Regions from separate parts of the Loigolactobacillus coryniformis subsp. coryniformis KCTC 3167 genome, predicted to be linked through region 2. Evidence: predicted binding sites of a transcription regulator. Region 2 holds the regulator's gene; the other holds the start of a gene.
What was found. Region 2 encodes Rex, which represses fermentation and respiration genes when NADH is low (regulators of the CRP and FNR family bind a similar motif). Its sites were predicted from a motif close to TTGTGAANTANTTCACAA; they were not measured.
Positions count from the first base shown of each region.

Region 1: adhE (bifunctional acetaldehyde-CoA/alcohol dehydrogenase) is a predicted target of Rex. The motif match lies at 1,877-1,894, and genes of this name have one in related genera.

Region 1 covers NZ_CP017713.1:1,966,693-1,970,120, reverse strand. The annotation lists partial or broken gene ltrA (group II intron reverse transcriptase/maturase) at 163-1,546, shown strand; gene adhE (bifunctional acetaldehyde-CoA/alcohol dehydrogenase) at 1,927-3,428, shown strand, end outside.
Region 2 covers NZ_CP017713.1:1,152,679-1,156,106, reverse strand. The annotation lists tRNA gene LC20001_RS05745 (tRNA-Gln) at 1-22, opposite strand, end outside; gene LC20001_RS05740 (LPXTG cell wall anchor domain-containing protein) at 104-1,036, opposite strand; gene LC20001_RS05735 (redox-sensing transcriptional repressor Rex) at 1,156-1,815, opposite strand; gene LC20001_RS05730 (ABC-F family ATP-binding cassette domain-containing protein) at 2,120-3,428, shown strand, end outside.

The DNA.
Region 1 (3,428 bases), 810 kb from region 2:
ATCCTGATTTTCTTAGGGAATACCCAAATGACAAGGAAATATGAGTTCAAAGCAAGTCAGAAATGGCTGGTTAAGTGTACAGGAGTCAGCCGAGGTCATAGTAGTGGGTAACCATGAAGGACCAAACAATAATAACTCATATTGCGACTGGAAGTGAAGACGATGCGAAAATCGCAGAAAACAGAACAAGCTGACCGCCAGCGGATGATAGGTCTGGAAGACCAAAGACAAACTGGGGCGCGTAGTATCGCCTCCGGTGAAGGAGAAAAGATGAGTGGCACTCAGTTTCAAGCATTAGTTTTGGCCCGCAACAACCTGAATTTGGCTTATCAACGTGTGGTCAGGAACAAAGGGGCGGCCGGAGTTGACGGTATGACCGTTGATGAATTGAAACCGTACCTGAAAGTACATCGCGAAGAATTACTCGCAGAATTGGCCAATGGGACTTATAAACCGGCACCAGTCAAGCAAGTCTCAATTCCAAAGCCCAACGGTGGAACGCGTAAGCTTGGCATTCCGACCGTGATCGACCGGCTAGTCCAGCAGGCCGTGGCCCAGGTCCTTTCGCCGATATATGAACAGATCTTCGCCAACAATAGTTTTGGTTTTCGACCCCAACGCAGTGCACATGACGCAGTTCAACAGGTCGTTCAAGCTAGATAATGCGGGTTATCACTATGTGGTTGATCTGGATTTGAAGGCCTACTTCGATACGGTTAATCATGACATGCTTATGAAGTTTCTCAAGCAGCGAATTAGTGACCGCTGGATACTACGGCTCATTCGCCGTTTTCTGACTAGTGGCACCATGAATGGGCAATTGTTTGAACGCAGTGAGAAAGGCACACCGCAAGGCGGGCCGATCTCGCCACTGTTAGCGAATATTTATCTCAACGAATTCGACCAAGAACTAGCTAGGCGCGGTCATGAATTTGTCCGTTACGCCGATGACTGCAATATCTTTGTTAAAAGTCCACGCGCGGGCCAACGAGTCCTCGCTAGTGTGACTCGTTTTCTCGAGCATGAGTTAAAACTCACGCTCAATCAGGAAAAGACACAAGTGGTCGCCACCAACAGAATGAAGTTCTTAGGGTTTACGTTGGGCCACACTAAAGGCAGGGCTTTTCCCTATCCGGTGTGGTCAGCGAAGCAGCGAGTTAAACAAGCATTGAGGCGGCTGACTAAGCGTAATCGTGGTGTATCCGAAGACCAAATAATGGCAGAGATTCGTCAAAAGATGCGCGGTTGGTTGCAGTATTACAGCTTGGGTAGAATGAAGCGGTTCATCACGGAATTAGATGCGTGGCTGCGGTCACGTATTCGCCAGTACATTTGGAAACAATGGAAGAAAGCCAAAACTAGAGAGAACAACTTGAGCGGATTAGGATTTACGAAAGATGAAGCTAAGCTATCCGCTAACACGCGTAAAGGGTACTGGCGGACAGCGCATAGTAAAACGCTGTGCCGTACCCTAACTAACAAAGAGCTGGAACGTCGTGGACTCATTAACTTGAGTCAGACGCTCCAGCAAATTCAGAGTGCTTAAATTATTGAACCGCCGTATACGGAACCGTACGTACGGTGGTGTGAGAGGACGGTAACTTACAATTACCTCCTACTCGATTATTTAAGTTGCGCCGTTTCCGGTGCCCATGGTAAAAAGTAGATATGCGTATTTGGTTGTTTGCCGACCAAGTTAGGTAAGTTTAATTGGATTTATCGATTAATTGTTATTAAATTCACAAAAAGATTTCATGGAAATCAGTTTAATTTTTCAGGAAAGGCTATAATTGGCAACATTGAAAGCGCTTAAAATCAACTTTTTTATTTAACAGGAAAATGCTTTACAATTTTTAAAATTTGTAGTATCATCAATTTGTGAAATAGATAACAACTAATTCAACCTGAGAAATGGAGAAATGTGTTATGCTAAAACAAACAAAAACTGAGAACAAGACTGAAGATAAAAGCGTTTCTGTCGAAAAGACAATTGATGGTCTGGTTAAAAAATCGCAAGCAGCATTAGCAACTATGTCTACTTTTACACAAGAAAAAGTGGATGCCATCTGTGAGGCGATGGCTTTAGCTGCCCTAGATCACCATATGGAACTGGCTAAAATGGCCGTTGAAGAGACTCATCGTGGGATTGTTGAAGATAAAGCCATCAAAAATATTTACGCCAGTGAATATGTTTGGAACAGCATTCGTCATGACAAAACGGTTGGGGTGATCGATGACGATGATGAAGAACAGATCATCAAAATTGCTGAACCTTTAGGGGTTGTTGCTGGGGTCACACCAGTCACAAATCCAACTTCAACGGTTGTCTTTAAATCTTTGATCTCACTTAAAGGCCGGAATACGATCATTTTTGGTTTCCATCCCCAAGCACAACAAGCTTGTGTACGTACTGCACAAATTCTTTTGGATGCAGCAATTGAAGCCGGTGCACCTGCCGATTGTATTCAATGGATCGCTGACCCAAGTATTGAAGCAACTGGTGCCTTGATGCATCATGAGGATATCGCCACGATTTTGGCAACTGGTGGTCCTGGCATGGTCAAAGCTGCTTATTCAAGTGGTAACCCAGCTTTAGGGGTAGGTCCTGGTAATGGTCCAGCTTACATCGAAAAAACAGCTGATGTCAAGCAAGCCGTTAATGATATTGTGTTATCGAAGACTTTTGATAATGGGATGGTTTGTGCTTCCGAAAATAGTGCCATTGTTGACCAAGATATCTATGCTGAAGTTAAGGCTGAATTTAAATATTGGAATTGTTACTTCGTTAAGAAGTCTGAATTAAAGGCATTGGGCGAAGCAATGTTTGATGAAAAACGCGGCGGTGTTAAAGGCCCGATTGCGGGTAAATCAGCTTATCAAATCGCACAATTAGCGGGTATCGATGTACCTAAGGATACTAAAGTCTTGATTGCTGAGATTGATGGCGTCGGTCCTAAGTACCCACTATCACGTGAAAAATTATCACCTGTTTTGTCCCTATATAAGGTTAAGGACCATGAAGCTGCCTTTGCTCGGGCAAAAGAATTATTGGAATTCGGTGGCTTAGGCCATACTGCTTCGATCCATACACGTGACGATGAATTAGTTAAACAATTTGGCATGGATATGTTAGCTTGCCGGATCTTAGTTAACTCGCCATCAGCGCTTGGTGGGATCGGGAATATCTACAATAATATGACGCCATCATTGACCTTAGGGACAGGCTCATACGGGAAGAACTCGATTTCGCATAATGTTTCGGATATGGATTTGATCAATATTAAAACGGTTGCCAAACGGCGCAACAACATGCAGTGGGTAAAGTTACCCCCAAAAGTGTACTTCGAACGCAACTCAGTACGCTACTTGGAACACATGGAAGGCATTAAACGTGTTTTCTTAGTTTGTGATCCTGGGATGGTTGAGTT
Region 2 (3,428 bases):
GTTACCATTTCGCTATTACCCAATGATGTGAAATCTCATCAACGACTAATAGTTTACCGAAAAAACAGCTAGCTGTCAATTATAAATTTGATTTTTTATGCAATTAATGTGCCCAATTACGTTTTAACAAGATAATTGCGCTGCTGATCAACCCAATTCCAGCCAGACTCAATAAAAAGTTAATGTGTTCGCCAGTTGCTGGAAGTAAAGCGGCGAAAATAGAAGTTGGTTGTTTTTGTTTAGCCTTGTGCGCCACTTCAATCATGCTAGTTACTTGTGCCGTAATTGTAGATTCAGTTGGTGTCCTTACGCCTACTTTTGCTTTACTACTCTGTTTTGCCGTTACATCTTGAACAATCTTAAATGGGGTATCCTTTTTGTTTTCCTGCGCAGCGGTAATTGTTGCCGGCTTCTCTGGAGCTAATTCAGCGGATTCTAAATCGGCGAATAAATCAGCTTGCCCTATTTTTTTATCTGCCACTGTTTTCTTAGTATCAGAACTCGCTACTGATTGTGCAGCTACGGGTGCACTACTTTTAGCTGCTTCTTCGCTGATTGTTGCCATTGGTACTGTACTTTGTGCCACCGATTGGCTTTTTCTCTCCGGTAATGCTGTAGCTGAAGTTGCGGTCTCATTTCTAGTATCCGCAGCCGATTGCATAGCTGCGGGTGCTGCACTGCTAGCTGCAGAAGAAGCCGCTGACTCTTCTGGTTGCGGAACTAGCGTAGATTCATTAACCGTCCTAGTAGTTGTTGCTGGTGTCACTGGCAAAGTTGCATTATCCAATGCACCAGTAGCTGCTTTAGCTTCCGGTACTGCGGTATCCGTTGCTGGCGCTACCGCATTAGTCACCGGTGCCGCCAAATCTGCCATTAACGATTGCTGCGGTTCAGAAACAACTGCGGTACGATCTGGTGCTGTTGGCACCATTGCTGGTGTTATTGCTGCATTCGTTTGTGTGCCCCATAAGCCTAATCCTAGCAGTATACTACCACTAAGTAGCCAGCCTTGCAGCCCATGTTTTAAATATAGCATCTAAATCCCTCCAGATAGATGACTGTAAACCCATTCACTCTTATCCTATCATACTTTTTGTCTCCGCGCCGCAATGAAGTATAAAAAAGCACGTGATAGCCAAATGGCCTATCGCGCGCTTAATCAGTCGTTGAATTATCAGTATTTTCACTACCATAATGATCTAAGAAATAAATCAATGTTTGTAATTCATTAGCTAAATCAACATTTTGTACACGCACCGTCGTAGGGACCGAAATACGGATCGGGGTAAAGTTCATGATACCTTTAACGCCGGCCGTTACTAATTCGTCCGCCACTTTTTGTGCGTCCTCAATTGGTACTGTTAAAATAGCGACATCGATTTGCTGAATCTGCAGTTGTTCCTTCATCTCAGCCATTGGGTAGACAGGTACCCCACTTTGAATCGTATTGGCGATCTCTTCATTAATATCAAAAGCGGCACTGATACGCACACTATTGGTCTGACGGAAATTATAGTTCAACAAGGCATGACCTAAATTACCAACACCAATCAAAGCAACGTTAGTCAAACGGTCTTGATTCAACGTCTTTTTAAAAAAGTTTAACAAACTTTCAACATCGTAACCATAGCCACGTTTGCCTAGTGCACCAAAATATGAAAAATCACGACGAATCGTCGCCGAGTCAACTTGAACTGCTTCAGAAAGCTCTGTAGAAGAAACGCGCTGCTTGCCGGCATTAAATAAGATATTTAAGTAACGATAATAAATTGGCAACCGTTTTGCCGTTGCCTTAGGTATTTTTGCTTCAGCCATTCGCTCAACTCCAAACTATGTTTTTTTTACTTGTGAATTAATTTCTTAATAACACTTGTTATCATACTGTATTTACTTGTGAAAAGCAATTGATTGCTCACAACATATTTTGCACATGCAGTCCTGAAACTAGCAAGATATGGTAGACTAAAGAGTATCTAAAAATTACTCAATGACCGCTAAAAAAGAATTTGCGCAAAGCATCATTAATAATTGTAGTGATTTAACCAAGGAATAGTCAATTTACAGTTATTGTTCTACCATTTAAATAAGCGAATAATTCATTCAGAAAGAAGCGAACCTCGTGATATTATTACAAGCACAAAACGTTGCCCGGCGCTTCGGTGCAGAAGTTTTGTTTGAAAACGTACAATTAGAAGTTCAAAGTAACGCACGCGTTGCTTTAGTCGGGCGTAACGGCATCGGCAAATCAACCTTATTAAAAATTTTGATCGGCCAGAACCCACCTGACGAAGGCCAAGTAATTACCAGTAAAGGTGTTAGTATCGGATATTTATCACAAGATACTGGTCTGGATTCGGAGCACACGATTTTTGCAGAAATGTTGACCGTTTTCGCCGATTTACGTGAAATGGAACAGCAAATGCATCAATTAGAAGCTCAACTCGGTGACAAACAATTATTGACCGATGATGAAGCTTATCAACAAGCGCTTAAACGCTATGAACAACTGCAGCATACTTTTACCGAACGTAATGGTTATGGCTATGAAGCAGAAATCCGCAACGTTTTGCATGGATTCGGCTTCGATGCTGACTATTATGAACATCGCGTCAGTGACCTTTCCGGCGGACAGAAATCACGCTTAGCCTTAGCCAAACTTTTACTGGAAAAACACGATCTACTGATCTTAGATGAACCGACCAACCATTTGGATATTGATACATTAACCTGGCTCGAAGGGTATCTACAAGGCTATGCCGGTGCCCTACTGATCGTCTCCCATGATCAGTATTTCCTCGATAAAGTAGCCACTGAAGTGTATGATCTTAGCCAACATACAACGCGACATTATCACGGTAACTACACCCGTTATCGTGAACAAAAGGCTGCTAATTTAGCACAGGAATGGAAGGCATACGAAAAACAACAGGCGGAAATCGCTAAATTACAGGATTTCGTCGACAAAAATATTGTCCGTGCTTCCACCACTAAACGTGCGCAAAGCCGCCGGAAACAACTGGAAAAAATTCAGCGGCTGGAAAGACCACAAAACGATGATAAAACGGTTCGTTTTAGTTTTACCGCAGACAAACCTTCTGGCAATGAGGTTTTAACGGTAACTAATGCCGCTGTTGGTTACGGTGATACCATTTTGGCCGATCCGATCAACTTACAAGTGAAACGTCACCAAGCCATCGCCATCACTGGACCAAACGGAGTCGGCAAATCGACGCTACTTAAAAGCATTCTAGGCCAGATCAGCTTTTTACACGGTGCAGCCCAATTTGGCACTGGTGTGGACGTTGGTTATTATGATCAAGAGCAGGAAAACTTACACAATCAGAAAACTGTTTTAGGCGAAATTTGGGATGAACACCCGATGATGCCAGAAGCTGACATTCGCCGCATTCTCGGTAGCTTTTTATTCA